4 regions of the Micromonospora sp. WMMD710 genome follow, and region 2 is predicted to be linked to each of the others. Evidence: riboswitches for the same ligand, from Rfam matches in the RefSeq annotation. Region 2 holds a riboswitch; each other region holds the start of a gene.
The links. A riboswitch is a leader RNA that binds a small molecule or an ion and turns the genes downstream of it on or off. The one in region 2 is predicted to bind cyclic di-AMP.
Positions count from the first base shown of each region.

Region 1: another riboswitch for cyclic di-AMP. It lies ahead of O7620_RS22240 (hypothetical protein); the one in region 2 lies ahead of O7620_RS02150 (hypothetical protein).
Region 3: another riboswitch for cyclic di-AMP. It lies ahead of O7620_RS13700 (C39 family peptidase); the one in region 2 lies ahead of O7620_RS02150 (hypothetical protein).
Region 4: another riboswitch for cyclic di-AMP. It lies ahead of O7620_RS24510 (C40 family peptidase); the one in region 2 lies ahead of O7620_RS02150 (hypothetical protein).

Region 1 is NZ_JARUBD010000001.1:4,815,294-4,823,600, reverse strand. It holds gene O7620_RS22245 (carbonic anhydrase) at 1-525, shown strand, start outside; gene O7620_RS22240 (hypothetical protein) at 583-1,602, opposite strand; cyclic di-AMP (ydaO/yuaA leader) riboswitch at 1,607-1,737, opposite strand; gene O7620_RS22235 (YibE/F family protein) at 1,904-3,274, opposite strand; gene O7620_RS22230 (copper-translocating P-type ATPase) at 3,589-5,619, shown strand; gene O7620_RS22225 (metal-sensitive transcriptional regulator) at 5,626-5,922, opposite strand; gene O7620_RS22220 (copper ion binding protein) at 6,018-6,245, shown strand; gene O7620_RS22215 (hypothetical protein) at 6,242-7,189, shown strand; gene O7620_RS22210 (heavy metal translocating P-type ATPase) at 7,202-8,307, shown strand, end outside.
Region 2 is NZ_JARUBD010000001.1:430,706-439,012, forward strand. It holds gene O7620_RS02145 (hypothetical protein) at 326-982, opposite strand; gene O7620_RS02150 (hypothetical protein) at 1,106-2,122, opposite strand; cyclic di-AMP (ydaO/yuaA leader) riboswitch at 2,179-2,310, opposite strand; gene O7620_RS02155 (cation diffusion facilitator family transporter) at 2,453-3,370, opposite strand; gene O7620_RS02160 (AAA family ATPase) at 3,478-5,595, opposite strand; gene O7620_RS02165 (alpha/beta hydrolase) at 5,704-6,645, opposite strand; gene O7620_RS02170 (carbonic anhydrase) at 6,796-7,419, shown strand; gene O7620_RS02175 (hypothetical protein) at 7,559-7,888, opposite strand; gene O7620_RS02180 (DUF3145 domain-containing protein) at 8,195-8,307, shown strand, end outside.
Region 3 is NZ_JARUBD010000001.1:2,987,167-2,995,473, reverse strand. It holds gene O7620_RS13715 (acyltransferase) at 37-1,329, shown strand; gene O7620_RS13710 (hypothetical protein) at 1,411-1,935, shown strand; gene O7620_RS13705 (hypothetical protein) at 2,069-2,839, shown strand; cyclic di-AMP (ydaO/yuaA leader) riboswitch at 3,142-3,283, shown strand; gene O7620_RS13700 (C39 family peptidase) at 3,510-4,358, shown strand; gene O7620_RS13695 (hypothetical protein) at 4,430-5,458, opposite strand; gene O7620_RS13690 (alpha/beta hydrolase) at 5,579-6,325, shown strand; gene O7620_RS13685 (CDP-glycerol glycerophosphotransferase family protein) at 6,330-8,000, opposite strand; gene O7620_RS13680 (bifunctional cytidylyltransferase/SDR family oxidoreductase) at 8,034-8,307, opposite strand, start outside.
Region 4 is NZ_JARUBD010000001.1:5,289,454-5,295,966, reverse strand. It holds gene O7620_RS24520 (C40 family peptidase) at 1-654, shown strand, start outside; gene O7620_RS24515 (peptidoglycan recognition family protein) at 710-2,692, opposite strand; cyclic di-AMP (ydaO/yuaA leader) riboswitch at 2,927-3,062, shown strand; gene O7620_RS24510 (C40 family peptidase) at 3,076-4,116, shown strand; gene dcd (dCTP deaminase) at 4,195-4,773, opposite strand; gene O7620_RS24500 (pyridoxamine 5'-phosphate oxidase family protein) at 4,873-5,430, shown strand; partial or broken gene O7620_RS24495 (zinc metalloprotease) at 5,507-6,348, opposite strand.

The sequences.
Region 1 (8,307 bases), 4.4 Mb from region 2:
TTCGCGGTGATCGTCGGCTGCTCCGACTCACGGTTGGCCGCCGAGATCATCTTCGACCGGGGGCTGGGGGACCTGTTCGTGGTCCGCACGGCCGGGCACACGACCGGCCCGGAGGTGCTGGGCAGCGTCGAGTACGCCGTGACCGTGCTCGGCACCCCGCTGGTGGTCGTGCTGGGCCACGACTCGTGCGGCGCGGTCCAGGCGGCCCGGGAGGTCACCGCCACCGGCGTCGCACCGGCGGGGCACCTGGGCGCGGTGGTCGACGCCGTCCTGCCCAGCCTCCGTCGGGCCGCCGCCGAGGGGGTCGACGACATCGACGGCATCGTCGACATTCACATCGCGCAGACCGTCGAGACGTTGCTCGGGCAGTCGTCCGTGCTGGCCGACGAGGTGGCGCGGGGACGGTGCGCGGTAGTGGGCGTGTCGTACCGGCTGGCCGCCGGAGTGGTGCGCCCGGTCGCCGCCGTCCCGGCCGGCGTGGCGACGCTCGACGTGCCCGACGGGTCTGCGGCGGCAGCCGCCTGACGCGACGAGGGCCGCCCCGCGTGACGCGGGACGGCCCTCGACAGCGAGAGGTGCGGGTCAGAGCATCGACATGTGGACGTGGTCGGTGTGGTCCGAGTCCCCGCTGTACGACTTCCAGCCGGTTGCCGGGAACCAGATCTGCCGGTTCCAGATCACGTAGTAGATGCCGAGGCGGTCGGCGTTACGGATGAGGAATGCGGCAACGTTGTTGCCGTACATGCGGGTGTCGTCGTTGTGCCACGGGCTGAAGCCGCTCTTCTGCAACGACCAGTCGCAGGCGCGGCCCTTCGGGTGCTCCCACGGCCCGCCGGGGCGGTAGCAGCCGACGAACCGGTTGAAGCCGGCCTTCTTGACCTCCTTGTACGCGTGCAGCGTGCGCGGCGTGATGCAGCCGGAGGTGGTGGGGTCGTTCTCGCTGCAGGACTCGGACTTCCACTCACCGTCGACGGTCCGGCCGGGGCCGATCGCGGCGACCCGTGAGGTGGCGTCCACCAGACCGCCGGTGAAGCCCTGGCCGCCGACCAGGGCGAGCGCCTTGTCCGCGTCGCGCTTCTCCTTGGCCATCAGGGCGGCCTGCTTCTGCTGCTCGCGGACCTCCGCGTCGAGGGCCAGCTTGGCCTGCTCGGCGCGAAACTTCACCGCGTTGACCTCGGCGAGCTTCTTCTCGTTGACCATGTTCATCTCGTCGAGCGTGGCGACGCGCCGGACGAACGAGTCGGGGGCGTCGCTCTCCAGCAGCATCGCGATCGCGCCGATCCGACCGGTCCGGTACGACTGGGCGGCGATCTGACCGACCTGCGGGGCCAGGGCCTCCAGGTCGGCCTTCGCGCGGTCCACCTCGTGCGAGAGTTCGAGCTGTCGCTTCTTGGACTTGTCCAGCTTGGACTTGGCGGCGACGTAGTCCCGGTTGGTCTTCTCGATGACGTCGGTGAGCAGCTTGGGCTCGCCGTCCTCCTCGTGCCCGGACGGCGTGGGAGTCGTCGGGGCGGCGTGCGCGGGGAGGGGCCCGGCGAGCACGGTCAGTGCGGCGATCACGGCCACCACCGGTGTCAACCAGCGGCGTAGGGGTGCCGTCACAATGTTCCCTTCCGTCGACCGCCGACCGGGTTAGCTGACGGGTTCGGGGCGGAAGTGGCCCCTACCGCTGTCGCGGATTCACCCCACGTACCTGGGTTCCCGGCTCGCCGGTTGGCGATTGGGCGGTGGTACCGCAGGCGCCGCTTCGCGCCTTCGGCGGTGACCGGCAGCGAGGTTACCCGAGAGTCGACCGCCTGAGCTACGTCCCGATGCCGACTAAAAGCGTCATTTCGCCATGGCGTTGAGTGACCAGTGATGCGGTTCTCAGGCCGGATGCCCGATCTGGTCACGCTGAGGAGTGTCACCATGCCGTATCCGTGCTCCTGTTCGGCTCTGGCCACCGGTCGGTGGCGGTGGGCGGGGGTGTGGGCCCCGTCGGGTCCGGTCCGTCCGGTGGACCCGTGCGGGGGGAGCTCAGGGCGGCCAGCGCTTCCGCCCGGTCCGGCCGGGGCCGCCCGGCGGGGGCGTCGTCGGCCGGCGCGGCAGCCGACCGGCCGGCGGCGGTCACCACCGCGGCGAGCCCGGTGGTCAGCGGTACGGCGGCGATCAGGCCGAGGGTGGCGACCGCGCTGCGGACGATCTCCTGCGCGAGGAACTCGCTGGTGAGGATCTGGCCGAGGGGGCGCGTGTCGGCGGTGAGCAGGAGCAGCAGGGGCAGCGAGGCGCCCGCGTACGCCAGCACGATGGTGTTGACCGTGGAGGCGATGTGGGCCCGGCCGACCCGGGTGGCCGCCCGGTAGAGCTGCAACCGGGTCAGGCCGGGGTTGGCGTTCGCCAGCTCGGTGACGGTGGCCGCCTGGGTGACCGTCACGTCGTCGAGCACCCCGAGCGAACCGATGATGATCCCGGCGAGGAGCAGGCCGTGCAGGTCCACGTCGGCCTGGAACATCGACAGCGTGGTGGCGTCCTCGCTGCCGAAGCCGGTCAGGTGGGTGGCGGCGGTGGCGATGGTGGCCAGCACGCCGGTGAGCACCAGGCTGCCCAGGGTGCCGAGCACGGCGACCGAGGTCTGCGCGGTCACCCCGTGCGTCAGGTAGAGCACCACGAACATGATCAGCGCGGCGCCGACGACCGCCACGAGCAGCGGTGACCGACCGGCCGCGATGCCCGGCAGCACGAAGGTGAGCAGGATGGCGAAGCTCGCGGCCAGCCCGGCGAGCGCGGCCAGGCCACGCCACCGGCCGAACGCCACGATCGCGGCGGCGAAGACCACCGCGAGCCACACCAGCGGCGTGCCGCGCTGGTGTTCGGCGATGTTCCAGCTGCTGGCGCTGGGATCGGCCGGGTCGTTCAGCTCGACCAGGATGACCTCGTCGCCGACGTCGACCCGGGGCGCCCCCGGGCCGTCCGGTACCGGAGTCTGGACCTGCTGCCCGGCACTCGGCCCGTTCTGCACCCGGACGTCCACGGTGCCGCACGGCCCGTCGCCGGCGTCCGGTGTGCCCTCCGGGGTCTGCGGCGTGGGCGGGCACGGCTCGGTCACCACACGGGTCACGGTGCCCTGGTAGCGCGGGACGTCCGCGCCGCCGCCGGTCTCCGGCGTGCCGTCGCGGGGCCAGAGCACCAGCGCCGCGACCACCGTGGCGACGAACAGGGGTACCACCGTCGCGACGAGGATCCGTCGTACCCGGGGCGGGGCGGACGGAGCGGAACGGGTGTGGTCGGAACCCAATGCGAGACTCCCAACGAATCCGGTGCGGGGTACGTGCCGACGGGCCGGTCGGTTCACCGCCGCCGCGGTATTGCGGCGGCGGGCGCGACGGATCGCTGGATGACGACCGTTTGGTCACACACCGTGAACGAGGGGTCGGCTCGGCCGGGGGCGCCGCCGCGTCGAGGCGGTGTCGGCGCCGGACTGCGCGGCGGGATCCGGAGGGCCATCGCCGGAAATGCTAACCAGCCCGGGCGCGGGACGCAGGTCGTGGCGGAGTGTCGGGGGTTGTCGAACAGCCCGCGGGGCGGCGTGCGGGGCTGGATGGTGGAGTCATGCGCGCTGAGTCACCGCAGGACCGGCATCGTGGCGGGCACGACAAGCACGCCGGTCACGATCCGGCGATGTTCCGTCGCCGGTTCTGGGTCTGTCTGGTGCTCACCGTGCCGGTGGTGTTGACCAGTCACCTCGTGGCGGACCGGCTCGGCCTGCGCGGGGATGTTCCGGGGCGTTCCTGGGTGGGGCCGGTGCTCGGCTCGGTGGTGTTCTGGTGGGGTGGCTGGCCGTTCCTGGTCGGTGCGGTCCGGGAGGTCCGGGACCGGGCGCCGGGCATGATGCTGCTGATCGCGATGGCGATCACCGTCGCGTACACCGCGTCGCTGGCCACCAGCGTGGGTGCCTTCGACCTGGACTTCTGGTGGGAGCTGGCGGCGTTGGTCACCATCATGCTGCTCGGGCACTGGCAGGAGATGAAGGCCATCGGACAGGCTCGGGGCGCGCTCGCGGCGCTGGCCGCGCTGCTGCCCGACGACGCCGAGCGGGTGACCGCCGACGGGCGGGTCGAGGCCGTGTCCGTCGGCGAGCTGCGGGTCGGCGATGTGGTGCTGGTCCGCCCGGGCGGTCGGGTGCCGGCCGACGGGGGCATCGTCGACGGCGGCGCGGAGCTGGACGAATCAATGATCACCGGCGAGTCGCGGCCGGTTGCCCGCGCGGTCGGCGACCGGGTGGTGGCGGGCACCGTCGCCACCGACTCGGCGATCCGGGTACGTGTCGAGGCGCTGGGTGCCCAGACGGCCCTCGCCGGCATCCAGCGCATGGTCGCCCAGGCGCAGCGTTCCGGCGGTCGTGCCCAACTGCTGGCCGACCGGTTCGCCGCCGCGTTGTTCTACGTGGCCACCGGCACCGCCGTGCTGACCGTGCTGGTGTGGACGGCGCTCGGCCAGCCCGACGAGGCGGTGGTGCGCGCGGTCACCGTCCTGGTGATCGCCTGCCCGCACGCGCTCGGCCTGGCCATTCCGCTCGTCGTCGCGCTCTCCACCGCGCTTGCCGCGCGATCCGGGATCCTGGTGAAGGACCGGTTGGCGCTGGAGCGGATGCGGACCGTGGGCGCGGTGCTCTTCGACAAGACCGGCACCCTGACCCGGGGCGAGCACGCCGTCACCGACGTGCTGGCCGCGGCGGGTGTCGACCGGGACGAGGCGCTGCGGCTCGCTGCCGGGGTGGAGTCGGACAGCGAGCACCCGTTGGCCCGGGCGATCGTCGCGGCGGCGGGGCCCGCCGGTCCGGCTCGGGCGGCCGGGTTCCGGTCGCTGCCGGGCCGCGGGGTGCAGGCAACCGTCGACGGTACGCGGTACGCGGTGGGTGGGCCGGCGCTGCTCCGCGAGCTGGGGGTGTCCCTCCCGGCCGATCTGGAGGCGGCGATCGGGCACTGGTCGGCGCGCGGTGCGGCGGTGCTGCACCTGGTGCGGCTGCCGGACACCGTGCTCGGCGCGTTCGCGTTGGCCGACGAGGTGCGTCCGGAGGCGCGGCGGGCCGTCGACGAGTTGCGTGCCGAGGGTGTCCGGACCATCGCCATGATCACCGGAGACGCGCGGCCGGTGGCCGAGGCGGTCGCTGCCGAACTCGGGTTCCGTCCCGGCGTCGACGAGGTCTTCGCCGAGGTGCTGCCCGCCGACAAGGACGGCCGGGTGGCCGAACTCCGGCGCCGGGGCCTGACCGTGGCGATGGTCGGCGACGGGGTGAACGACGCGCCCGCCCTGGCCCGCGCGGATGTGGGCATCGCGATCGGTGCGGGCACCGACGTGGCGATCGAGTCGGCCGGGGTGGTGCTCGCCTCGTCGGACCCGCGCGGGGTGGCTGCCGTGGTGCGGCTGTCCCGGGCGTCGTACCGGAAGATGCGGCAGAACCTGGCCTGGGCGGCGGGCTACAACGCGGTGGCGCTGCCGTTGGCGGCCGGGGTGCTGGCCTGGGCCGGGGTGGCGTTGAGCCCGGCGCTGGCCGCGGTGCTGATGTCCGCGTCCACCGTCGTGGTCGCGCTCAACGCCCAGTTGCTGCGGCGGGTGCGGCTCGACCCGGAGCGGGACTGAGGGGCGTCAGCCGCGCTTCATCAGCCGGCCGACCGCGGCCATCATCTCGGTGGCCATCTCGTCGGCGCGGCCCTCGGCGGCGCCCTCGTGCATGCAGTGCCGGGCGTGCCCGTCGAGCAGCCCCAGCGCCACCTTGTCCAGGGCGGCCTGGATCGCGGAGATCTGGGTGAGCACGTCGATGCAGTAGCGGTCGTCGTCGACCATCTTCTCGATCCCCCGGACCTGCCCCTCGACGCGGCGGAGCCGCGCGAGCAGCTGGTCCTTGCTGGCGGTGTACCCGCGGATCGGGGTGGGTGCGGTCATGGCGACCAGGATAGCCTACCCCTGGGGGGTATGGTACGGTCCTTCGTGCGATACCCCCACCGGGTACCGGTAAGCGAGGCGGAGGAGACGGTCCGATGGTCAACACGACGTACCAGGTGCAGGGCATGACCTGTGGGCACTGCGTCAGCGCGGTGAGCGCCGAGGTGGGCGCCCTCGCGGGTGTGCGCGACGTCCAGGTCGATCTCGCCAGCGGCCGGGTCACCGTGAGCAGCGACCAGCCGCTGGACGTGGCGAGCGTCCGGGCCGCCGTCGACGAGGCCGGCTACGACCTCGTGGACGGGTCGTCGGAAGTCCCGGCGTGAGCACGGTGACCCGACTGGGCGGGTTCGCCCTCGCTCTCGTTGCGGTCTTCGGCACGGCGTACGAGGTTGGCCAGGTGGTCGACCCCGAGGTGCCCGCCGTGGAGAGTCGGCACGACGGCGGCGCCACCTCGGCGGGGGGCCACGACGAGACGGCCGACCGGCTCCCCGGCGGCCTGCTCGTCTCCGACCGGGGCTACACCCTCGCCCCGGTCGGCGCCCCGGCCGGCGAGTTCGCCTTCCGGATCGACGGCCCGGACGGCCGCCCGGTCACCCGGTACGACGTGGCGCACGACAAGCGGATGCACCTGATCGTGGCCCGGCGGGACCTCTCCGGTTTCCGCCACGTCCACCCCGACCTCGGCCCGGACGGCACCTGGCGGGTCGCCACCCCGCTGGCCGGCCCCGGCCAGTGGCGTGCCTTCGCCGACTTCGCCCCGACCCGGGGTGAGCCGCTGACCCTCGGTGTCGACGTGACCGTCCCCGGGGAGCTGACCGAGCGGCCGCTGCCCGCACCGGCGACCAGCACCACCGTCGACGGTTACACGGTCACCCTGACCGGCGCGCCGCAGCCCGGCCGCACCTCGTCGCTCACCCTGACCGTCAGCCGTGCCGGGCAGCCGGTCACCGACCTGGAGCCCTACCTGGGCGCGTACGGCCACCTGGTGGCGCTGCGCCGGGGTGACCTCGCGTACCTGCACGTGCACCCGGACGGGACACCCGGCGACGGCCGGACCCGTCCCGGCCCGAACGTCACCTTCCTCGCCGAGGTGCCGTCGACCGGCAGCTACCGGCTCTACCTCGACTTCCGGCACGGCGGGGCGGTGCACACCGCCGAGTTCACCGTCGTCGCCGGCACCGCCCCGACCGGGGGCGACCCCGGCGCGAGCGGACCCGCGCCGACCGGAGGCGCCGAGCACGGCACCCCCGGGCACGGGCACAACTGACGGGACCAGACGATGACCACCACCAGCAGACCCCTGCCCGAGGCGCCGAACCGGATCGAGCTGGCGATCGGGGGGATGACCTGCGCCGCCTGCGCCGCCCGGATCGAGAAGAAGCTGAACCGGATGGACGGGGTGAGCGCCACCGTCAACTACGCCACCGAGAAGGCCACCGTCCGCTACGCCGACGGCGTCACGCCCGACGACCTGATCGACACCGTCCAGAAGACCGGCTACTCGGCGGCGTTGCCGGCCCCGCCGACCGCAGAGCAGCCGGTGGACCCGCTGCGCGGCCCGCGTACCCGGCTGTGGGTGTCGGTGGCGCTCAGCGTGCCCGTGGTCCTGCTGGCCATGGTCCCGGCCTGGCAGTTCGACTACTGGCAGTGGCTGTCGCTGACCCTCGCCGCCCCGGTGGTGGTCTGGGGTGGCCTGCCGTTCCACCGGGCCGCCTGGACCAACCTGCGCCACGGCGCGGCGACCATGGACACGCTGGTCTCGCTCGGCACCCTGGCCGCGTTCGGCTGGTCGCTGTGGGCGCTCTTCCTCGGCGACGCCGGTCTGCCCGGCATGACACACCCGTTCCGCCTCGACATCACCCGCACCGACGGCGCCGGCACCATCTACCTGGAGGCGGCCGCCGGGGTGACGGTGTTCATCCTGGCCGGCCGCTACTTCGAGGCGCGGTCCAAGCGCACCGCCGGCGCGGCCCTGCGCGCCCTCCTCGAACTCGGCGCCAGGGACGTGGCGGTGCTGCGCGACGGCGTGGGGACCCGGATACCGGTGGACCGGCTCGCCGTGGGCGACCGGTTCGTGGTCCGGCCCGGGGAGAAGATCGCCACCGACGGGGTGGTCGACGAGGGCACGTCGGCCGTCGACGCCAGCATGCTGACGGGCGAGTCGGTGCCGGTCGAGGTCGGTCCCGGTGACGGCGTGGTCGGTGCCACGATCAACGCGGGTGGCCGGCTGGTCGTCACCGCCACCCGGGTCGGCGGCGACACCCAGCTCGCCCGGATGGCCGACCTGGTCGAGCAGGCGCAGAGCGGCAAGGCGGCGGTGCAGAGGCTGGCCGACCGGATCTCCGGGGTCTTCGTGCCGATCGTCATCACCCTCGCCGTCGGCAC
Region 2 (8,307 bases):
CTCGCGCCTCCGCGCCCTCGCGCCTCCGCGCCCTCGCGCCTCCGCGCCCTCGCGCCTCCGCGCCCCGCGCCTCCGCGCCCTCGCGCCTCCGCGCCCCGCGCCTCCGCGCCCTCGCGCCTCCACGCCCCGCGCCCTCGCGCCTCCACGCCCCGCGCCCTCGCGCCTCCGCGCCCCGCGCCCTCGCGCCTCCGCGCCCCGCGCCCTCGCGCCTCCACGCCCCGCGCCCTCGCGCCTCCGCGCCCCGCGCGGGGCGGACCGGCGGTCCCCTGTCTCGCAAGATCGTGCTCGATCCTGGATGTAGTGGCATCCCGCGGCGCCGAGGCCACTACATCCTGGTTGTAGCGCGATCATGGGCGGCGGGGCCGGTGGGGCCGGTGGGGCCGGTGGGGCCGGTGGGGCCGGCGGGGCCGGTGGGGCCGGCAGGACCGGCAGGACCGGCGGGACCGGCAGGTGCGCGACGGCCGCGGGCGGCGTGGGCGGTGGCCGTGGGGCGGGCGAGCGCGGCAGGGGCGGCGGGGCGGGCGGGGCGGCGGCCCCACGGCTTGTACGTGGAGAGCACCGTCGCGATGATCATCAGGCTGGTCGAGACAGCGGGTGCGATCACCAGGTCGGCACGGTCCCGGGTGGGTAGTGCGGCACCCAGGTCACCGGCGTGGCGCAGGTTCGGGGTGAGCAGGAACAGGACCAGTCCGACCATCACCGTGGTGAGCACGAGTTTGACCAGTACCCAGCGGTAGCGCAGCAGACCCCACGGGGTGAGGAGGGCGCTGGCGACACCGATCAGCCAGACCAGCACGCTCAGCGGCGCGAACAGCACGGTGCCGAGCAGCGCGGTGACCGGGTAGACGGTGGCCGGGTCGGCGCCGCGCTGCACCGCCACGCCGAGGGTGAGCAGCACCAGGTCGGTGCCGAGCCAGCCGAGGGAGGTGACCAGGTGCAGGGTGAGCAGCGCCTTGCGGGCGGTGGGTGGAATTCGAGGCATACCCCGGATGCTGCCCGCCGGGCCCGGCCGGGTCGTCCGACGGCCGGCGACGTCCGGTGTACGCCCGCTGACGTACCCGTGGCCGGCACCCCCGGGTGAGGCGGGCGCCGGCCACGGGTGGGGTCAGTACACCGACAGGTGCACGTGGTTGGTGTGGTCGCTGGCCGGGTCGCCACCCGCCCCGCTGTACGACCTCCATCCGCTGCTCGGCAGCCAGATCTGCCGGTACCAGATCACGTAGAGCACGGCGAGCCGGTCGGCGTTGCGGATGAAGTACGCGGCCAGGTTGTTGCCGTACGTCTTGTCGGCGCCGGTGGCGTCACCGCCGAAGCCGCCCTTGGCCGCGGCGAAGTCGCAGGCCCGGCCCTTGGGGTGTTCGCCGGAGCCGCCGGAGCGGTGACAGGAGACGTAATGGGTGAAGCCGGCCGCCTTGGCCTGGTTGAGGGCGTGCAGGGTGCGGGGGGTGATGCAGCCGCTGGCCGGGGTGGGGTCGTTGATGCTGCACGATTCCGATGGCCAGGAGCCGTCGGAGTTGCGCGGCGCGGCCGTGGCGTTGGCGCTGGAGGTGCCCCGGTTGGAGCCGGTGTCGGCGGTGGTCTGCGGTTTGGGCGTGGTGGCCACGGTGAGAGCCCGTTCGGCCTGTTCCTTGCGCTTGGCCATCACCGCGACCTGCTTGCGCTGCTCGCGGATCTCGCCGTCCAGGGCGACCCGGGTACGGGTGGCCTCGTCCCTGGTGGTGAGCAGGTCGCGCAGCACCCGGTCCTCGTTGGCGGCGACCGCGTCCAGGGCGGCGGCCCGGTCCATGAAGCCTTCCGGGGTGTTGCTGTTGAGCAGCGCCGACATCGCGCCGAGCCGGCCGGTGCGGTAGGCCAGGCCGGCGATCTCGCCGACCTTGCCGCTGCGGACGTTCAGCTCGGCCTCGGTGGTCTTCAGCTGGGTGGTGAGCTGTTGCTGGCGCTGCAGCGAGGTGTCCAGGGCGCGCTTGGCGTCCAGGTAACCCTTGCTGGCGGCTTCCAGTTGGGCCCGGAGGGCGGGGGTGCCGCCCTCCTCGTCACCGTCGGGCGCCGCGGCGGCTCGTTGGCCGGTCGGGGGAGCGGCCGAGGCGGTGCCGGGCGGGAGTGCGATGCCGAGGGCCAGCATCGCGACGATCAGGGCCGCCAGGCGGCCGGCGGGTGGTCGTGCTGGTGCCACTACGCATGTCCTTCCGTCAGCCGCCGACCGGGTTAGCTGACGGGTTCGGGACGGAAGATCCCTACCGCTGACGCGGATGCACCCCAGGAACATGGTTCCCCGGTTCGCCCGCTCGGGCGATTAGGCGGCGGCCGCCACCGGCGCCGGGTGGGCGCCGCCTGGTGGAGGCCGGGACCGAGCCTACCGGTGCTGGTGGGGCCGCTGCAGCCGATGTGACGGACGGTGCGTACGTCGTCACGAAAAACTCGGACCAATCCGAGTGAATCTCCTGAAATGCTGTCACCACTCGACCGAACCGCAGGCACCGGGTGCGGCACCGGGTTCGATCTGCAGCGTGGCGTGCTCGATCCGGAAGTCCTCGTGCAGGGCCGTGCGCGCGGCGCTGAGCACCGTACCGACCTCGGCGCCGGGTGCCATGGTCAGGTGCGCGGAGGCCACCTCCATGCCCGAGGTGAGCGTCCAGACGTGCAGGTCGTGCACCTCGACCACGCCGGGAACCGCGGCGAGTCGGTCGTGTACGGCGGTGACCTGGAGGTGCTCCGGGGCGGCCTGCACCAGGATGCGGACGGCGGCCCGGCCGAGTCGCCAGGTGCGCGGCAGGATGAACACGCCGATGGCGACCGCGACCAGTGGGTCGGCCCACCACCAGTCGGTGACCGTGATGAGCAGTGCCGCGCCGATCACGCCGAGCGAGCCGAGGAGATCGCCGAGCACCTCCAGGTAGGCCCCCTGGAGGTTGATGCTCTCCCGGGCGCCCGCGCGGAGCAGGGCGAAGGCGGCCACGTTGGCGAGCAGGCCGAGTACGGCGACCGTGAGCATCGGGCCGGTCAGCACCTCGTGCGGATCGCCGAACCGGCCGATCGCCTCGATCACCACGTAGACCGCCACGCCGGAGAGCAGGGCGGCGTTGGCCAGCGCGGCGAGCACCTCGAGGCGGTAGAGCCCGAAGGTGCGCTGCGGGTCGCCGGTCGTCCGCCGGGTGGCGGTGATCGCGGCGAGCGCCATGCCGATGCCGAGCACGTCGGTGAACATGTGCCCGGCGTCGGAGAGCAGAGCCAGCGAGCCGGTGTGCAGGGCCGCCACGGCCTCGACCACCATCAGGGTGGCGAGCAGCCCGAACGCCGCCCAGAGCCGGCCCCGGTGCTGCTGCGCCGCGTTGGTGACCGACGCGTGGTGGTGGTCATGACCTGCGCCCACGAAATCCACCCTCCGTCGCCAGTCGGGACCCGGTCAAATGTATGCGCACATCGCTATGTATGCAAGTGTACGGTCGACGGGCGGCCGACGGTGCCCGCCAGGGCGGATCAGCCGGTCGGGTCGATGGTGGTGAGCCGCTGCGTGGCCCGGGAGAGCGCGACGTAGAGCGTCCGTACGCCGGCGCCCGGATCCGCCCGGATCTCGCTCGGAGCCACCAGCACCACCCCGTCGTACTCCATGCCCTTGGCCTCCAGGCTGGTCACCACCTGCAGGCGCGGCGCGCCGAGCGTGCCCAGCCAGCCGGCGACCTCGTCGCGGCGGGGGACCGGCGTGATCACCCCGACCGTGCCGTCCACCTCCGCCAGCAGGGCGGTGGCGGCCTCCACGACGGCGGTCTCCAACCCGGTCGCCGGCACCACCAGCTCGACCGGGTCGACCCCGGTGGAGCGGACGGCGGTCGGCAACGGCAGGTCCGGGTAGAGCCGGCGGATCTCCGCCGCCGCCACCGCGAAGATCTCCGAGGAGTTGCGGTAGTTGGTGGTGAGCGTGAAGTCGGCCCGCTTGCGCCGGCCCAGCGCCTGGTCGCGCGCACGGGTCAGCTCCTCCGGGTCACCGGTCCACGCCGTCTGCGCCGGATCGCCCACCACCGTCCAGGAGGCCAACCGGCCGCGCCGGCCGATCATGCGCCACTGCATCGGCGAGACGTCCTGCGCCTCGTCGACCACCACGTGCGCGTACTCCCGGTAGTCCTCCGGCCGCTCCCGGGCCGCCGCCCGGGCGGCCCGCTGCCGGTCCGCGGCGGTGCTCAGCTCGCGGACCCCGCCCGCGAGCTGGAACGGGTCGCGCCGGGCCCGCGCCGGCTGCGCGGGCCGGCCGAGCAGGGCGTCCAGCTCGTCCAGCAGCGCCACGTCGGCGATGGTCAGACCCGTGGAGTCCAGATCCCGGTACGCCGCGCCCAGCAGCCGGATCTCCGCGCCGGAGAGGATCCCGCCCGCGTAACGGCGCAGGCGCTCCGGCCGGGCCAGCCAACCGAGCACGTGCCGGGGGTGCAGACGTGGCCACCACGCCTTGAGGAACTCGCGGAACTCCGGCCGCTCGGCGACCTCGTCCTCGAAGGCCCGCTGCTCCGGCAGCCGGCCGATGTTCAGCCGGCGGGCCTGCGCCCAGAGCGCGGCGAACACCCCGTCGAAGCCGGCCCGGCGTACCTCGTTGCGCCGCGCGCCCCGGTGCAGCACGCGATCCCGGATCCCGTCCAGCTCGGCCCGGTCCAGTCGCAGCAGCGAACCCCGGTACAACAGTCGCAACTCGCCCGGACCGCCCGGCACCGCGTCGCGCACCGCCCGCTCCAACACCCGGCGCATCCGCAGCGAGCCCTTCACCGCCGCCACCTGCGGCGGGTCGGTACGGGTGGCGGTCATGCCGGGGAAGAGCGTCCCCAGCGAGTGCAGGGTCGCGGTGTCCTCACCGAGCGACGGCAGCACCGAGGCGATGTACTCGACGAAGACCGAGGACGGGCCGACCACCAGGATGCCGCCGCCGGCGTACCGGCTGCGGTCGGAGTACAGCAGGAAGGCCGCCCGGTGCAGGGCGACCGCGGTCTTGCCGGTGCCCGGGCCGCCGGCGACGATCGTCACCCCGGAGCTGGGCGAGCGGATCGCCTCGTCCTGCTCCCGCTGGATCGTCGCCACGATGTCGCGCATGCCCCGGCCGGTGGCCCGGGACAGGGTGGCCAGCAGCGCGCCGTCGCCGACCACCGTCATCCCCTCGGGGGCGGCGCTCGGGTCGAGCAGGTCGTCCTCGATGCGGGTGACCTGCTCGGCGCGGGACTGGATGGTGCGGCGACGCACCACGCCCAGCGGCTGGTTCGGGGTGGCCTGGTAGAAGGCGGCGGCGGCCGGCGCGCGCCAGTCGACGACCAGCGTGGTGGCGTTCTCGTCGCGGATGCCGAGCCGCCCGACGTGCAGCGTCTGACCCTCCCGCAGGTCCAGCCGGCCGAAGACCAGCCCCTCGTGCTCGGCGTCCAGGGTATGCCGCCGCTGCGCGGCGTGGAAGACCATCGCGTCGCGCTCGACGAGCGCGCCGAACGTGCCCACCCGCGCCATCCGGTAGCCGTCCCGCTCGGCCAGTACCGCCGACCGGCGCAGCTCGGCCAGCCGGGCGTACACCCGGTCGAGGTGCCGTTGCTCGACGGCGATCTCCTGCTCCAGGACGGTCTGGTCGGTCAACGCACGCTCCTTCGGGGTCGCCGGCAAGCGGCGCGAACCGCGCGGGCCAACCGCAGAAGGGTACGGCCCCCGGCCCGGCCCGCCGCGCCCGAGGTGCGCGAACGTGGCTCAGGCACCCGCGCCGGCGGTGGTCGCGCCGCCCAGTCGCGGCGGCGCCTCGGCGAGTACGCGGTGCAGGACGCCGGTCAACGCGGCGTTCACCTCGTCCGGGCGTTCCATCATCAGCATGTGACCGGCACCCGGGCAGACGGTCAGCTCGGTGGCCGGTAGGGCCGCGGCGATCGACTCGGCGCACGGCGGCGGGGTCAGCCGGTCCCGGTCGCCGACCAGGGCGGCCGCCGGCAGGTGAGCCAGCGCGGCGAGAGTGTCCAGCCGGTGCTGGGCGCCGATGGACGCGCGGAAACCGCCGATGGAGCGCAGCGAGGCGCGGGCCACCGCCGAGGTCACCAACCGGATGTCGGCCGGTTCGCAGTGGTTGCCGAAGAGCATCCACCGGATGCTGGGTTGCAGGGCGCGCAGCAGCGCCCGGGGTGCCCGCCAGGACCCGCAGCGGGCCAGCACTCCCGCGCCGGTCGTCTCGGCCAGTCGGATCAGTCGGGCGATCCGCGGCGAGAGCCCGTACACCGTGTGCGTGTGCCCCTCGGCGGTCGTCGAGACGAAGACCAGCCCGGCCGTGCGGGCGGCGAAGTGCGCGGGGTGGCGGTGCGCGTACTCCATGATCGTCATACCGCCCATCGAGTGCCCCACCAGGACGATCCGCCCGGACGGCGCCACCGTGTCAATCACCGTGGCCAGGTCGTCGCCGAGTTGGGCCAGGGTGGCTGTCGGCAGTGCCATGCAGCTGGACCGCCCGTGGCCCCGCGCGTCGTAGGTGACCACCCGCACCCCGCCGGCGGGCGCGCTGAGGGCGTCGACCTGCCGGTGCCAACTGCGGCCGTCGAGCGTCCAGCCGTGCAGCAAAATGGCCGTGACCTGGGCATCTGCCGGCCCTGCCGCCTCCACGTGCAGCCGCACACCGTCGGGCAGACCGACCTCGAACCGCTCCGGCATCGCCACCTCCCCCAGGGCCGCCCGGCACCACCAGCACCGGGATACCCGGCGGTAACACCGGCTACCCGCCATCAGACCACGTCAATCGCGCCGTGGCGAACATTCCCGACCTCGCCCGTCAACCGCGGACGGCGGGCCAAGCTGAACGGCATGGAGTCGGCGGGACAGGGACGGCAGGCCGGCGGCACGCCCCGCGCCGCGCTGGCCGAACTGCTCGCCGGCAACCGACGGTTCGTCAGCGGACAACCGATCCACGGACACGACGTGACGGCCGCCGCGGCGACGGCCTCCGGCGACCAGCAGCCGTACGCGGTGGTGCTCGGCTGCATCGACTCACGGGTGCCGCTGGAGGCGATCTTCGACCAGACCTTCGGTGCGATCTGCGTGATCCGTACCGGTGGGCACGTGCTCGACCGCGCCGTCTGCGGCTCCATCGAGTACGTCGTGGGCCAACTCGGCGTACCGCTGGTGATGGTGCTCGGCCACGAGCGGTGCGGCGCGGTCGGCGCCGCGGTGGACGCGCTGCGTGGCGGGGAACGTCCCGGAGGCTCCCTCGCCCACCTGGTCGACGAGATCGCGCCAGCGGTCCTGGAGGTGGGGCTGGACGACCCGGCGGTGCTCCCGCTGGCGATCCGCCGGCACGTCCGGCGCACGGTGGACGCGCTGCGGGTCGACGACCTCCTCGCCGGGCCGGTCGCCGCGGAGCGGGTGGCCGTGGTGGGCGGCCTCTACGACCTGGCCACCGGCGAAGTCGTCCTGCTCGACCCGACCTGAACGGCGCGGCCCGGCGCCACGTGGCCCGGCCGCGGTCGAGTCAAGGCGCGCGCCGAACCCTGTCGCTACGGGTGCGGACGCGAAACCGCCCGCCGGGACATCCCGGCGGGCGGTTTCAGGCGTTGCGGTGGGGGAGGGCTCAGCCCTCGAAGACGCCGGCCGCGACCAGACGCTTCTCGGTGGCCTCCCAGCCGTCGTTCGGGTGGGTGGTGGCCAGGGTGTTGATCTCCGCCCGGATCTTGGCGGCGTGGCCGGCGGCGGCCAGCACCCGGATCTCCTCGACGAAGGCGTCGGAGTCGGTGCGCAGGTGCGCGGTCTTGCCGTTGGTCAGGTTCCGCACGTAGGCGTGCTTGCCGCCGTTGAGCGGGATGAGGTACTTGAACTCGCCCAGCACGCTGAGGGCGCCACCCTGGCCAGCCTGGCCGGCCCGGACGGACGCGCGCGCGGTCTTAGAGGTGTTGCTCGCCACGGAGGTACTCCTTGCAAGACGTACGGGAGGACTGGACGTCCGGGGGCTGTGTGCGGGCCACACAGACTCGGCCCGCGAAGGTGTAACGCGGCATAAGCCGCCGGTGGAACTGTACACGACCACGACATCAGGCTGGTCGTCGCGGTGTCCTGAGAGGCAACGGAGACCACCCGTCCGGCTATTCCACCCGGCGTTTTTTCCGATTCCCTGGCGCACCATCCGTCACACAAGTCATCATGTGTTGCAGCAACCACTCGGTGGACGAGGTCGTAGGGGAAGACGCACCTCGCTCTCCGGGAGGTCACCGTGCCAACGCGTGGCGTCGTATACGTCCACTCGACCCCGCTCGCCGTGTGCTCGCACGTCGAGTGGGCGATCGCGCGCGTCCTAGCCGCGCCGGTCAACCTGCAGTGGACGAC
Region 3 (8,307 bases), 2.6 Mb from region 2:
CGTGCTGGTGACCCTGCGGAGTGTCAGGAGACCGGCATGACGAGCACCACCGACGCACCGACGGTCCGGTCCGCACCCGCCGCCCGGCTGCCCTCCCTGACCGGGCTGCGCTGGATCGCCGCGTTGCTGGTCTTCGGCTTCCACGCGGGCACCATGCGGATCATCGCCGAGCCGGACTACAAGGCCGTCGTCGACGCGTTGTTCACCCTCGGCCTGTCCGGGGTGCAGTTCTTCTTCGTGCTCAGTGGCTTCGTGCTGGTCTGGTCGGCCCGACCGGGGGACTCCCGGCGGACGTTCTGGCGGCGACGGGTCGCCAAGATCTACCCGAACCATCTGGTGCTGTGGGTGGCGGCGCTGCTGGTCGCCTGGTGGTTCGCCGATCCGGTGCTGCCGGCCGTCGCGCTGGAGAACCTGCTGCTGTTGCAGGCGTGGGATCCCCGGCCCGGTTGGTTCTACAGCGTCAACACGGTCAGCTGGTCGCTGTCCTGCGAGTTCTTCTTCTACCTCTGCCTGCCGCTGGTGCTGCCGCTGCTGCGCCGGGCGCGGCCGGCGCTGCTGTGGACGCTGATCGTCGTGCTGCCGCTGCTGATCCTCGCGCTCTGGCCGGCCCAGCAGTTGGTGCCGGAGGCCAGCCGCTGGTGGTTCACCCAGGTCTTCCCGCCGGTCCGGTCGCTGGAGTTCTGGTTGGGCGCGGTGGCGGCCGTGCTGATGCGTCGGGGTCTCTGGCGAGGGCCGGGGCTGACCGCCGCCAGCGTGATCTTCGTGGCCACCTGGGTCGCCGCCGCACAGTGGGTCCGCGCCGAGTTGTGGACCACCCTGCTCGCCGTGGCGTACCTGTTGGTGATCACCGCCGCGGCGGACGCGGACGTGCGGGGTCGCCGGTCGCCGTGGCGGTCCCGGCCGCTGGTCTGGCTCGGTGAGGTCTCGTTCGCGTTCTACCTCGTGCACGTGCTGGTGATGACCAGCGTCCTGCGGTGGACCGGGGACTGGGGGACCGGCTTCGGCGGCTGGCGCGGGCCGGCGGTGGTGCTCGGCTTCCTGCTGGCGAACCTTGTCCTCGCCGGGCTGTTGCACCGCTTCGTCGAGACCCCGATGATGCGCCGGCTGGCCCCGCGCCGCCCGACCCACCCGCCGGCCGTCCCCCGCCAGCGCACCCCCAGCGCCGACGCCCCCAACGCCGACGTCCCCAGCGTCGACGCCCCCACCGCCGACGTCCCCAGCGTCGACGCCCCCACCGACGGCGACGCGGGCAGCGGTCGGGCCGACAATGCGCAGGTCGGCGGGGGTGGCCGGGCCAAGGATCGATCGACATACGCCGACTCGCGCTGATCGTCCACCCTGGTCGGCGCGGCGTGCGCCGACACGCCCGGCGCCGGTGCGCCGGGCCGGCCACGGCGGTAGCGTGGGTACGTGCTTCCGGTCGCGTTCACCTGTCCCCTGTGGTGGGTGGCGCGCTGGGCGACACGGGTGCTGACCAGCCTCGCCGTCGTCGCCGCCCTCACGCTGGGCGCGAGCGCGGGTGCGAGCGCGGGCGCCTCGCCCGGCCCCGGGCACCTGGCGCCGGCCGGCGCGGGGTCGGCGCTGACCGCCGGGCCGCTCACACCGCCGGCCACCGCGCCGTCGGCGTTCACCGCCGGACACCTCGTACCGTCGGCGTTCACCGCCGGGCCCCTCGCGCCGTCGGCGTTCACCGCCGGGTCCCTCGCGCCGTCCGGCCGGCTCGCCTCTGTCGGACAGGCGCCGTCGGCCACCGCCGGCGATGCCGCTGACCCGCGCATCGCGGCACGGTCGGCCGATCCGCAGCCGGCAAGCCTGGCCGCCCGAAACGTCGTCGTCGCCCTGGGCGTGACTCCGGTGCGGGTGGCCGGGGCCGACCGGCTGCCGCACACCGACGGGCCGACCAGCCGGGCGCCGCGGGCTCCGCCCCGCCGCTGATCCACCGGGACGACCGTTCCGCCGCCGCGCCCTGTCGATCCACCAGCCCCGCACCCGCCGACCCGTGGCCCCGCCGCGATCCGGTCGGCCCGTGCGGCCACCATCGCATCGCTCTCGTTCCGAGGTGTCGACCATGGAGACCGTCGTCTTCTACCAGTTTCTGACCGAGGTGCCCCAGGCCGCCGCCATCTGGTCGGCCCTGTTCCTGCTGGCGTTCAGCGTGCTGGCCGTCCTGGTCGCCCGCCCGGAGCGGGGCGGGCCGACGGGGGAGCCAGCCCCAACCGCGCCCACCGCCCGTGAGGTGGCCGCGGCCGAGGCCGCCGACCTGCGGCGCTACGCCGAGGAGGTGGCCGTCGCGGCGGCCGGCGCGGCCCAGACCGCCCGACGGCGACGCGCTGACTGGCTGATCAGTCAGGAGCGGGTGGAACGGGCCTGGGCCCGCTACGACGAGGCGGACGCCGCGGCCCGTCGCTTCGCCGGGGCCGGGGCGCTGCCCACCCCGCGCACGCCGCACACTCCTGCGGAGTACGCCGCTCGGGAGCGTTACCTGCACCGCGCCGCGATGGCGGCGCACTGGCGCGGAGAGTTGACCATGGGGCAGCTCGGCGACGTGTTCGGGCACCGGCGCGGGTGGGATCCCCGCCGGCACCCGGTCGAGCAGGAGGCCCTGATCGCCCGGGCGATCAGGGACGCGAGGCGCGCCGACTACGCGGTGGCCGCCGGGCGGGAGCGGTCGGCCTGGCGGGACGCCGAGTTGGCCGCCGAGTCGGCCAGCACTCTCGCTGAGGAGGCGTACGCGGCGGCCGCCCGGCTCCGGCCGACCGCGGTGCCGGCCCGCCGGACGGCGACCCGGGTGTTCCGTCCCGCGGTGGTGGCGCGGTGGCGTCCGGCTCGCGTCGGATGAGCCCGATCAGCGGTTGAGCCCGATCTGTGCTGTGAGCCCGGTCACGGGCCCGGGAAATCGGGCGTCCGGCGCGATCGGCCCGATTGGTCCCGCGATTTTGGCGACGTTGCCGGCGGCCTGTCCGGTTGTCGACCACAGGCGTCGCCGTCACCGGTTGTCCCATCGAGTCACGTCATCGGCAATACGCGCAGAAATTGTCAGGCGAAATGATGTTTACGCAGGTGGACACGGCTTGGCAAGGGCTTGAACCGGCCAGTATTGTCGTCCCGTCCGGTGCGGTAACCGATCGCAAGAGGCGACGCCGCGCCGACCCGCTCAATCGTGATCAACGAACCGGGGACCCATCAGTAAGTCCGGGGTGAATCCGCGAGCCACGGCCCGCGGTAGGGCGATCTTCCCGCCCGAATCCGTCAGCTAACCCGGTAGGCGGTGTCGGAAGGAGTTCCATCCTCGTGCAGCACCTTTCCACCCCTCGGTTGTTCCTCCGCCTCCACGGCGCCACGGTGCCCCCGCTCATCCGGTCGGTGAGCTGACCCCCCGGGTCACCGTTTTTCCCGCCCGGCCGCGCCGGGCGTTCCCCTGAGCGGTTCACCATCCGCGGACCCCGGTCCGCGCGCTGGCGCCTGCCCGGATACCGGCTCGGCCCCGGTGTGCCGCTCTCCCCCGAACCGTGGAGGACCCCGTGAAGCACACCCTGCACCGTCAGCTCCGCCGCCTCAGCACCGAGCGCCCGTACCAGATCGTCGCCGCCTCCGCCGCGGCCCTCGCGATCGCGACCACCACCGGTGTCCTGCTCGCCGACGCCGACGGCGCCCCGGCCAGCCAGCACACCGCGACCACGGTCGCCGAGATGCGCAGCGACACCGCCGCGTCCCGCAGCCAGGCGCGCGTCGCGGCCCCCTCGGCCAGCGTCGCGCCCAGCACCGCCGCCCCGGCCGCCAGCGCCGCGTCGCCCGCCGCGAAGGCCAGCGGCAACCCGGACCTCACCCGGAAGCCGACGCCGCCGAAGCCGCCCGCGACCAAGGTGCTCGACTACGACTACGAGGCGCAGAACACCTACTACAACTGTGGTCCGGCGGCCACCCGCAACGCGCTCAGCGCCAGCGGTGTCGACCGCACCCTGGACGAACTCGCCGTCGAGCTGGGCACCACCGAGATGGGCACCAACTCGGCCGAGGACACCACCCGGGTGCTCAACGCCGAGGTGAAGGGCTCCCCGTACCGGACCCGGATGTTCGCCGGCTCGCCCAGCCCGGCCCAGATGGATCGCCTCCAGGCCGACGTGGTCGCCGCGATCACCGACGGCCGTGGCGTGGTGGCCAACGTGGTCGGCGACGCCACCGACACCGACGGCGGCTGGCACTCCTACGGCGGCGGGCACTACATCGCCGTCGTGGGCTACAAGGACAACGGTCGGACCGTGCGGATCGCCGACTCGGCGAACGCTGCCGACCCGTCGTACTGGGTCACCACGATCGACCTGGCCAACTGGATCGCCACCCGGGGTTACTCCGCCTGACCCAGGCGGTGGAGCGCCGCGGGCGCCGTCTCCCACGAGGGGGCGGCGCCTGCGGCGTCTTCGTGTCCCGCTCAGTAGTCGATGAAGCCGTACAGCGCGAAGTGGTTCGACTTCGTCCCGCTGACCGTGTGGCCGATGCTGGACGGCCGCACGCTTCCCTTCACGAACAGATAGTCGATCTTGCTGGAGCCGCTGGTGGCGGCCGACCCGTACCCGGTCATGCCGTAGCCGCTCAGCGTGCCGGCCGCGATGCCCGTGCGGTTCGCGTCGATCCCCACGATCCGGATCGTGGAGGCGTTCAACAGGCTCGTCGCGTCGGCACCCAGGTGGATGCCGCTGTTGGCGATGCCCCGGTCACCGTCGCCGGCGCACGCGTTCTGCCGGTTCTCCTGTGGCAGGTGCATGGTCGCCGCGAATACGCTGGTGCCGGTCGCCTTGACGGTGAACCGGGCCGCGATGGCGCTGGTCCGCTTCCACTTGTCGTAATCGGTGCTGTCCGGGTCGCTGTTCGGCGGCTTGTACAGCGTGCACCCGGCGCCGTCGGCGTACGCGGTGCCCGGCTTGAGCCAACCCGCGCTCCAGTACTTGGAGATGTCACCGGCGGCGAGGCTGAGCGTCCTGGTGTTCCAGATGATCCCGTTGGTCTGCTTCTTCTTCAGGTCGCCGAGCGACTGGGAGCTGCACCGGTGGGTGCTGCCCCACGGCTCCGGATCACTCCAGGCCACGATCGCGCCGTACGTGCCCGCCGGGTAACCGAACATGGCCGACAGTTGATCGGCGTACGCCTCGGCCTGGCCGGTGCCGCGCACCTGCTGCACGATGAGGATGTCGGGGGCCGCCACGCCGCTGGTGCCGGTGCGTCCGGCGTCGTCGACCAGGATCGAGCTCAGGTGGTCCGGTCCGGAGATCCGGGTGCAACTCCCGTCGGAGTTGTTCATGACCAGGTTCTCGATGTTGTTGTTGTAGACCCGCAGGACGCGATCGGCCGCCGCGACGTCCGCGACGGGTGCCGGTGTAGCGAGCGCGGGTACGGCCGGTGCGCTGCCGAGCGCGACGACCGTCACCGCCGCCACCAGTGTTGATCGATACCTTCTGAGCACGGGGGCTCCTCTCCGCGACGACGATGCCCCGTCCAGGTGCCGCACTCTACAGTGGATCTTTGTCGGTCGGGTCCGCGCACGACGCTCGTACCTGGCCGCGAACCGTGGGAGACTGCGGCCGTGGGGGATGAATCGGGTGGTCGCGCCGGGCGTGGGCCGGTCCTGCTGCTACTGCACGGGATGGGGGCGACCGGCGACGTGTGGCTGCCCTCGGCGCCGTTGCTGGAGCAGCACTGGCCCGGGCGGTGGCTCGCCCCGGACCTCGCCGGCCACGGCTGGTCGGCGCCGCTGCCGTCGTACTCCTTCGCGGGCCTCGCCGAGCGGATCGCCCACGGCCTGGCAGCCGACGACCGGCTCGTCGTGCTCGGGCACTCGTTGGGCGGCGTGGTCGGTCTCGCGCTGGCCGCCCGCGACGCCGGGCTGCCGGTGGACGCGGTGGTCGGGGTGGGCATCAAGGCGGTCTGGTCGCCCGCCGAGCTGAGCCGCACCGCCGACCTCGCCGCCCGTCCGGTCAGCTGGTTCGCCAGCCGCACCGAGGCAGCCCGCCGCTACCTGCGGGTGTCCGGGCTGGCCGGCCTGCTCCCACCGGACCACCCGGTCGTGGACGCCGGGCTCCGGCGGGTCGACGGCCGGTGGCGTCTCGCCATGGATCCGACCGCGTTCGCCGTCGGTGAGCCCGACCTGGCGGCACTGCTCGCGGCGACCGACGTGCCGGTGGTGCTGGCCCGCGGCGAGCACGACCCGATGGTCACCGACGCGCAGCTCAAGGAGTACGGCGTACCCGTCGCCACGCTGCCCGGGCTCGGGCACAACGCGCACGTGGAGGACCCGGCGGCCGTGCTGGCCCTGCTCGACGCGTACCGCTGAGCCGCTACACGCGGGCCGGGGTGGGCAGGGCCTGCGCCGGCGCCAGCTCGCGGCGGGCGGCACTCAGGAACCCCTCGGCGTACGACTCGGCCGGGAAGTCACCGAGGTAACGGCGGCGGGTGGTCCACCGCGCCTCGGCGGACGGGTCGGTGTCCAGTAGGTCGGTCAGCACCTCGTCCACGTTGGACATGTCCCGGCGCAGCACGTAACCCGACCCGGCCAACGGGAACCGCTCGGTGAACCGGTCACCCTCGTCGCCCATGTCGGTGACCGCGTACGGCTTGCCGGAGTAGAGGTAGTCCGAGATCACCCCGGACACGTCGGAGACCAGCGCGTCCGAGCGGTTGACGCACTCGGTGAGGCTCAGCTCGCGGGCGGCCGCGCCGACGATGTGCGGGCGTCCGCTGCGGGCCCGGTCGGCGACCAGCAGTTCGGTCAGGCGGGCCAGTTGGCGTGCCGACGCCGGGTTCTGCGCCGTGTACGGGTGGGCCCGCAGGATCACGGTCGCGCCGCGCTCCAGCAGCCGACGCAGTAGCTTCTCGGCCACCGGCAGCGAGCAGTAGTCGGCGTCGGCGTGGTGCCCGGTCCAGGTCGGGGTGTAGAGCACGGTGGGCTGCGCCAACCCCCGCGCCGGCTCGGGGCGTACCTCGATCGACTCGACCTGTGGGCGGCCCACCACCACGAACTTGTCCGCCGGGATCTGCACCCCGGCGCGGGCGTATCGGTCGATCGCCGCCGGCCCCGCCACGAAGATCCGGTCGAAGATCCCCGACACCGGGTTGGCGCTCGGCGCCTTGTCGCTGTCGCCGTGGTGCAACTGCACGTGGGTGAGCTGGGTGAAGCGGATGCAGTGGCTGTTCTTCGCGCCGTGGTTGACGTAGAACGCCGCGCGCAGGCTCGGCACCAGCGCCTCGTCCAGCGACCGCAGGGTGGGGCAGTAGACCACCGGCGCGTCGGTGGCCGCGGCGATCGGGGCCAGGAACTCCGGCTCGCGCAGCACGACCAGGAACGGCCGGCCGATCCGCCGCAGGTACGGCAGCCACATGGTGACCTGGTATTCCGAGCCGGGCGGCGCGGAGAAGTAGAGCAGGAACTCCGGCTCGTGCCGGCGCAGGGCGCGCGCCACCGCACCGCCGCCGACGGCCGGGCGGAACCGCCGCCGGGCCAGGTCCAGGGCGACCGCCCCGGCTCCCGCGCCCAGCAGCACGGTGGCGGCCAGGGCCACGCCGGCCGGCAGGGTCAGCGCGGCGGCGAGGGCCACCACGGCGAGCAGCCCGAGCAGGGCGGTGCCGAGCCGGTCGGCGATCAGCGGCGTCCAGGCACGCACCGGCAGGTTGGCGGCCCGGATCTCGAGGTTGCCGGCCGTGCGCAGCGGCCCCACCAGCAGCACCAGCCCCAGCAGGACCAGCGCGGTGGCGACCAGCGCGAGGTCGAGCCCGTCGTCCAGCCGCCGGGAGTAACCGACCAGGATCGCGGCGGCGATCAGCGTCGTCTCGGCGACGAGGTCAGCGGTGGGACGGATCCGCTGCTCGGCGGCCGAGCCGGCCAGCGCGGCGACGGCCAGCGCCAACCCCCAGCCGGTGGCGTCGGTGAGCGCCAGCACGACAAAGGCCAGCACGGCCAACCCGGTGCTCAGGCACCGGGCGGCCAGCTTTCGGACCAGGTCGCCGCGCATGTCGCTCCGTTCGTGGTTCCGCAGCCGTCGACGTCAGTTCGCGGACGCCACGCCGGCCGGCGCCTCGGCCCGGTCCGGCCCGGACTGCGCCGGCACGGCCGGTCCGTCACCGGGTGCCCGGCGTACGTCGATGACCTGGCCGGTCAGGTCGGAGATCAGCACGTCCAGCGACGACTGGGCGACGGCCTCCGCGGCCAGCAGGGTGTGCTCCGGCTCCTCGCCGAAGGCCCGGGTACGCATCGGGGTGGCGGTCCGCTCCGGGTTGATGCAGTTGACGCGTACGCCGACGTCAGCCCACTCGTCGGCG
Region 4 (6,513 bases), 4.9 Mb from region 2:
GGTCCGTCGCAGGACATCGGCGCGCTGCTGGTCAGCGCCAAGCCGGACACCCTCACCGAGCAGCTCACCGTTCTGGACCGGCTTGCCGCGCAGGAGCGCAAGGAGGTCGCGGGTGTGCTCGCCGTGCGAGCCAAGTACGACGGCGAGAAGCAGAAGCTGGACGCGCTGATCGCCACCCAGACCAAGCAGCAGAACGAGTTGGCCGCCAAGAAGAAGCAGATCGACGCCGAGATCAAGAAGCTCGAGGCGTCCCTGCCGAAGACCACGATCAAGACCGCCGGTTGCCCGACCATCAACGGTGTCGCCAGCACCGCCGCCCAGAAGGCGATCAAGACCGCCTGCCAGCAGGTCGGCGACCCGTACGTCTGGGGTGCCGTCGGCCCGAACGCATTCGACTGCTCGGGTCTGACCCAGTACGCCTACAAGTCGGCCGGGATCTACCTCACCCACTACACCGGCGCCCAGTGGAACGAGGGTAAGGCCGTCTCTCGGGCCGACGCTCGCCCCGGTGACCTGGTCTTCTTCTACGGCGACCTGCGCCACGTCGGCCTGTACCTGGGCAACAACCTGATGGTGCACGCGCCCCGCGCCGGAAGACCGGTGACGGTGGCTAGCCTCACCATGCCGGTCGCCGGTTTCCGCAGACCCGGCTGATCCGCCCAGGCACGACGACGGCCCCCGGTCACCGACCGGGGGCCGTCGCGGTTTCTCAGCGGGGTGCGCCCGCCGGGCACGGCAGGAGCTGCACGTCGGCCAGGTTGACGTACATGATGCGGTGGCCGAACTGGATCTGCGCGTACCGGTTCTCGCCGCGGATCACCGTCCAGTCGCCGGGCGAGGACCCGTCGAACGTGCTGGCCCGGTAGTACTCGCCGGCCAGTACCGCGCCGACGGCGTACCGCTGCCCGGCGGCGAGGGTGTACTGAAGTGGGGAGATCGTCTGGTAGGGCACGCCGGCCGGGTAGGCCGCCTGCTCCGGGTACGCCCGCCCGTACACGGGGATGGTGGCCCGTCCGGGCTTCGGGGTGGCCACCACGCCCACGGTCCACCTGGCCGTCGGCGCGGACGCCGGGTTGTGGAACCAGGCGCGTTGTCCGAGGTACCAGATGGCCGTCCAGTCCCCCTGCCGGCCGGCCAACGCGTACGTCTGGCCGGCGGAGGCCCGGGCGCCGTGATCCGACACCTCCATGGTGTTCGGGGTGCCGTCCGGGCGTAGTGCGATGTCGTTGACCAGGGGCGCGTCGGCGGACGGCGCGGTGTGCAGCACCACCGACGAGGAGCCGCGCGGCGCGCACGGCACGCCGGGGGTGACGCATCCCGTGAACACCGGTTGGTTGGTGGCGGGGTCCGGGTCGATCCGGACCAGCCCGGTGGCCGGGGTGCCGGTGTCCAGTCGCGGCGCGTGCAGCAGGTCGAAGTAGTGCGACCAGTCCCAGTAGGGCCCCGGGTCCCAGTGCATCCCGCGAACGGTCGACGCGATGGTGCCGGGCACGTTGTCGTGGCCGATGATGTGCTGGCGGTCCAGCGGGATGCCGAGCCGCAGCGCGAGGTGCCGGACGAGTTTCGCCGAGGTCCGGTACATCGCCTCGGTGTACCAGGTGCCCTGCGCGGCGAAGCCCTCGTGTTCCAGGCCGATCGACTTGGCGTTGACGTACCAGTTGCCGGCGTGCCAGCCGACGTCCTTGGTCTTCACGTGCTGGGCGATGTGCCCGTCCACCGAGCGCAGTGAGTAGTGCCAGCTCACGTAGGTCGGGTCCTGAACGAGTTTCAGGGTGGTCGCCCAGCTCGCCTCGGTGTCGTGGATGACGATGTACTCGATCTTCTGCCGGGCGGGCCGGTCGGAGAGGTCGTGGTTGCCGTAGTCCCCGTCGCCGAACGCCTCGTAGGGCGCCGGGATCCATTCGCAGGAGACGGTGCGGGGGCATTCCAGCCCGTCCGGTCGGGCCAGCCGGCGCAGGCCCAGCCGGTCCAGCCAGGAACGCTCCGGCTGTACCGCGCGGGCCGGCAGGGTGATCCGTTGGCCGTCGTCGGTCACCCGGGACTCGCCGGCGCCGATCGTCGTGAAGACCTCGTCGGCGAAGGCCGCCGCCGCGTCGGCGCTGTCCGCGCCGGCGTAGCGGGCCACCGCGCCGTACCAGGTGGCCGGGTCGGTGCCGGCGCCCACCGGGGCACCTAGCTCCTTCTGGTACGCGGCCAGCAGCGCCGCCCCGCCCCGGATGTTGACGTCGGGGTCGGTGCGCAGCGACTCCGGCGCCGCGCCGGTCAGGGTGGCGGCGGTGTCCACGGTCTGCAACGCGGTGCCGGGTGGTGCGGGGTCCGCGGCCTGCGGGGGCGCGGGTGCCAGCGCCGGACGGGAGTCGTCGCCGCGCGGGTCCTCGGTGCCGGCGTCGTGGTGACCGCGCCCGGGCAGGGCGGCCACGTGGCGGGCGTCGGTCAGGTGCATCGGGCCGTAGCCGCCGCTGGTGCTCGGTGTGCCGGCGTTGCTGTCCCAGCGCGACTCCAGGTAGGAGACGCCGAGCAGCACGTCGATCGGTACGCCGTACTCCGCTGCCGCGGCGGCGTACCGCTGTTGACGGTCGACGGTGGGTGCGGCGGCGGCCGCGCCGGCGGGTAGCGGTACCCCGGTCGCGGCGGCGACCACGGCGGCGGCGAGCAGGGCGCGCCGGCCGGCGGACAGGGTTGGACGGTGCATCGAACCCCCTAGATTCCACGGACAAAGGTGAGGTCACCTTCGCGCCGCCCGGGAGTCCGCGTCAATACCTTTCCATGTATCGACGCGTTCGGAAGGAAATCTTCGCCTATCGCCGGCGACCCTCTCCGATCGGTACGGAGTGTCACGGCCGCACGGGTTGCGGATCGGTAACGGGCGTCTCTACGCTGGTCATTCGTCGGCCCGATAGCAGGTCCGCCCACCCCGGGCGGTGACGGACCGACACCGCCGAGTCGTTTCCGAACGAACCGGGGACCCAGGTTCCTCGGGGTGAATCCGCAGCCACTGCGGTAGGGCGCCGACTTCCCGCCCGAACCCGTCAGCTAACCCGGTAGGCGGTCAGGAAGAAGGAGAACGGAACCCCGGTGGCACTCCATGCCCCGCGGCCGCCGTCCGAGCGGCCGGCAGCAGCCGGCCCGACAACGATCGTGCCGCGCCCACGCTGGTCCCGCTTCACCAACGCTCTCGCCGCACTGGTCGGCGTCGCCGTCGTCCTGACGGGCAGCGCCACGGCGGCCCACGCCGACCCGTCCGTCGCCGAGATCGAGCGCCAGATCGACGCCGACTGGAACAAACTCGAACCCATCATCGAACGGCACAACGCCACCCGGGCCGACCTCGCCGTCAAGCGCAAGCAGGCCGACGCCCTGGCCGCCCGGATCGCTCCCCTGGAGCGTCAGGTCGACGCCGCGATGGACAAGGTCAGCGCCCTGGCCGTGCGTGCGTACAAGGGCGAGAACGTCTCCACCGTCAACGCGGTGCTCGGCAGCCGGTCGCCGAGCGAGGTGGTCGGGCAGCTCGAGATGCTCGACCGGTTCGCGCACAACCAGCAGCAGGACGTCCGCCAGGTGGCCGACCTGCGTGACGAACTGGCCGCGCAGAAGGCGCCGCTGGACGAGATGGTGACCCAACTGGGCCGTACCGAGGCGCAGTTGGCGGCGAAGAAGAAGCAGATCAACGAGGAGATCGACCGCCTGCAGAAGCTGCGCCTCAAGGTGTACGGCAACGGTGGCGGCGGCCCGCTGCGTCCCGCGCCCTGCCCGGCCAGCTATCCCGGAGGTGCCGCGGGCACGGCGGTCAAGTTCGCCTGCGCCCAGATCGGTAAGCCCTACGTGTGGGGTGCCGAGGGTCCGAACTCGTACGACTGCTCCGGGCTGATGCTGGCCGCCTGGGCCAAGGCCGGGGTGTCGCTGCCGCACAACGCCGCCGCGCAGAGCCGGGTGACCAAGAACGTCAGCAAGGGCGACCTGCTCCCCGGTGACCTGGTCTTCTACTACAGCGACATCCACCACGTCGGCATGTACGTCGGCAATGGCTGGGTGGTGCACGCCCCCCAGGCCGGTCAGCCCGTCAAGATGAAGAAGGTCGGCGACGGCCCGATCCACAGCTACGGCCGCCCAGGCTGACCCAGCCCGGACGCCCGAGGGCCCGCCGCGATCCGTTCGCGGCGGGCCCTCGGCGTCTGCCCGGTCGTGCGTCGCGGGTCAGCGGGTCGGCCAGGTACGCCAGTGCTGCCAGGCGCGGCTGGGCGTCGGCCCCCGCTGCCCCTGGTAGCGCGAGCCGTACACCACCGAGCCGTACGGGTGCTCGGCCGGCGAGGAGAGCCGGAAGATGCACAGCTGGCCGATCTTCATGCCCGGCCAGAGCGTGATCGGCAGGTTCGCCACGTTGGACAGCTCCAGCGTCACGTGCCCGGAGAAGCCCGGGTCGATGAAGCCGGCGGTGGAGTGGGTGAGCAGACCGAGTCGGCCCAGTGAGCTCTTCCCCTCGAGCCGGCCGGCGAGCTGGTCGCCCAGCGAGATGACCTCGAGCGTCGAGGCGAGCACGAACTCCCCCGGGTGCAGGACGAACGGTTCGCCGTCGGGCACCTCGACCACCGAGGTCAGGTCGTCCTGCTGCATCGCCGGGTCGATGTGGGTGTAGAGGTGGTTGTTGAAGACCCGGAACAGCCGGTCGAGTCGTACGTCAATGCTGGACGGTTGGACCAGCATGGGCTCGAAGGGCTCCAGGCCCAGCGTGCCGGCCTTGATCTCGGAGACCAGGTCGCGGTCGGAGAGCAGCATCGGACCACCATAGCGGCGTCTCGCGCGGCGCCCGGATTCGGTGCCGGTGACCAGCGCGTCGAGGTCGCTGCTCGTACATTTGTTCGATAGAATGCCCGCATGGCTTCCTGGTCCGAATTCGCCGCCGACGAGCCCCGCCTCGCCGACGGGATCCGCGTTCTCCTGCAGCAGTACGGGCCGGGCTTCGGCTACCTGGCCACGGTCCGCGCCGACGGCGGGCCCCGGGTCCACCCGGTCTCCCCGGTCATCACCGACGAGGGTCTGTTCTGCTTCGTCATCGACTCTCCGAAGCGCCGTGACCTCGAACGCGACGGCCGCTACGCGTTGCACTCGTTCCCGCCGGAGGAGAGCGACGACGAGGCGTACGTGGCGGGTCGCGCCCGTCCGGTGACCGATCCGGCCCAGTTGGCCCGGCTGGCGCAGGGTGCCCGAGCCGAGCCGCACGCCGACTGGCGGTTGTTCGAGTTCACCGTCGACGTGGCGATGCTGACCCGCCGCGAGCAGCACATCGCCGGCGTCCCGGGGGTGCCGCCGGGGCGGCCGGCCGTCCGGGTGTGGCTCGACCCGCAGGCTCCGCCGGCGCCGGTCGCGCCGGCCGCCGTACCGCAGACGCGCCCGACCCGTCTCAGCCGTGACGTTCAGTGCACGGCCGCCTGACCGCGGCCCGGTCCTGGGGAAAAGCCGGTGCCGGCTCCGTCGTGACGGAGCCGGCACCGGCTTGTACGCGGGAAAGCTACGCCGCGCGGTACGCGTTCCAGGCGGTCAGCATGCGGCTGGCCTGGCCCGGCGTGAACTGGTACATGCACGAGTCGTAGGTGTAGTCCATGAAGTTGGTGATCGGGTCCAGCCCGGTCGCCGAGCAGGTGTCGCGCCCGGTCGGGCACTGGTACGCGGGCGACGCCTCCGCCGGGGTGTCGCTGACGCTGTCACCCGAGCCGCCGCAGCCACCCTGGAAGGTGTGGTAGAGGTTCAGCCAGTGGCCGACCTCGTGGGTGCCGGTGTCGCCCTGGTTGTAGTTGGTGGCGGTGCCGCCCGGCAGCGACTCGTTAAGCGCGACCACGCCGTCGGTGCTGGCGAGCTTCCGCTGCGGGAAGGTCGCCCAACCCAGCAGGTCGTCGCTCAGTTCACCCAGGTAGATATTGAGCGTGTTCTTGCCGCCGACCCGCAGTGCGGACTTCATCGACCGCTCATCGAGTCAGGGATGTTGCCGCCGGCCCGGGTGCTGTTCTCCTGGATCACGTGCACCACCACCGGGATGGTGACCGTGGCCAGGGCCGTCGCGCCGGCGCCGGTGCGGAAGTTGGCGCGCTCGCGCAGCGCCGCCGCGAGGTCGGCGTCCCGCTCACGGACCTGCTTCGCGGTCAGCTCGTTCGGGTCGTGCCGGGCCGCGGCGCCCGGCTTGACCCGGGCGTTGGTGTGACTGTCGGCTGGCTCCGCGCAGGCGCCACCGGGCGCTGCGGAGACGGCCGAGGCAGCCGGAACGACGCCCACGGCAGCGGTGCTGAGCAGCAACGCGAGGGTCGTCGACGCGACACCGGCGGCACGCCGGGTCAGCAGGTTGGGACGGAGTCCCATGGGCCCACCTCTTTCTGGCGGCGCGGCAGGGGGTGTGTCACGCCGTGGCTGGGAACGTGTGGCAGACGTTACAACCCATCGACGCATTCGAGAACGACCATATGTTGCCGTCTGGAAACTTCTCCCTGCATGCGTGCCGTGGGGGTGCCTGGGTGCACCGGCTGG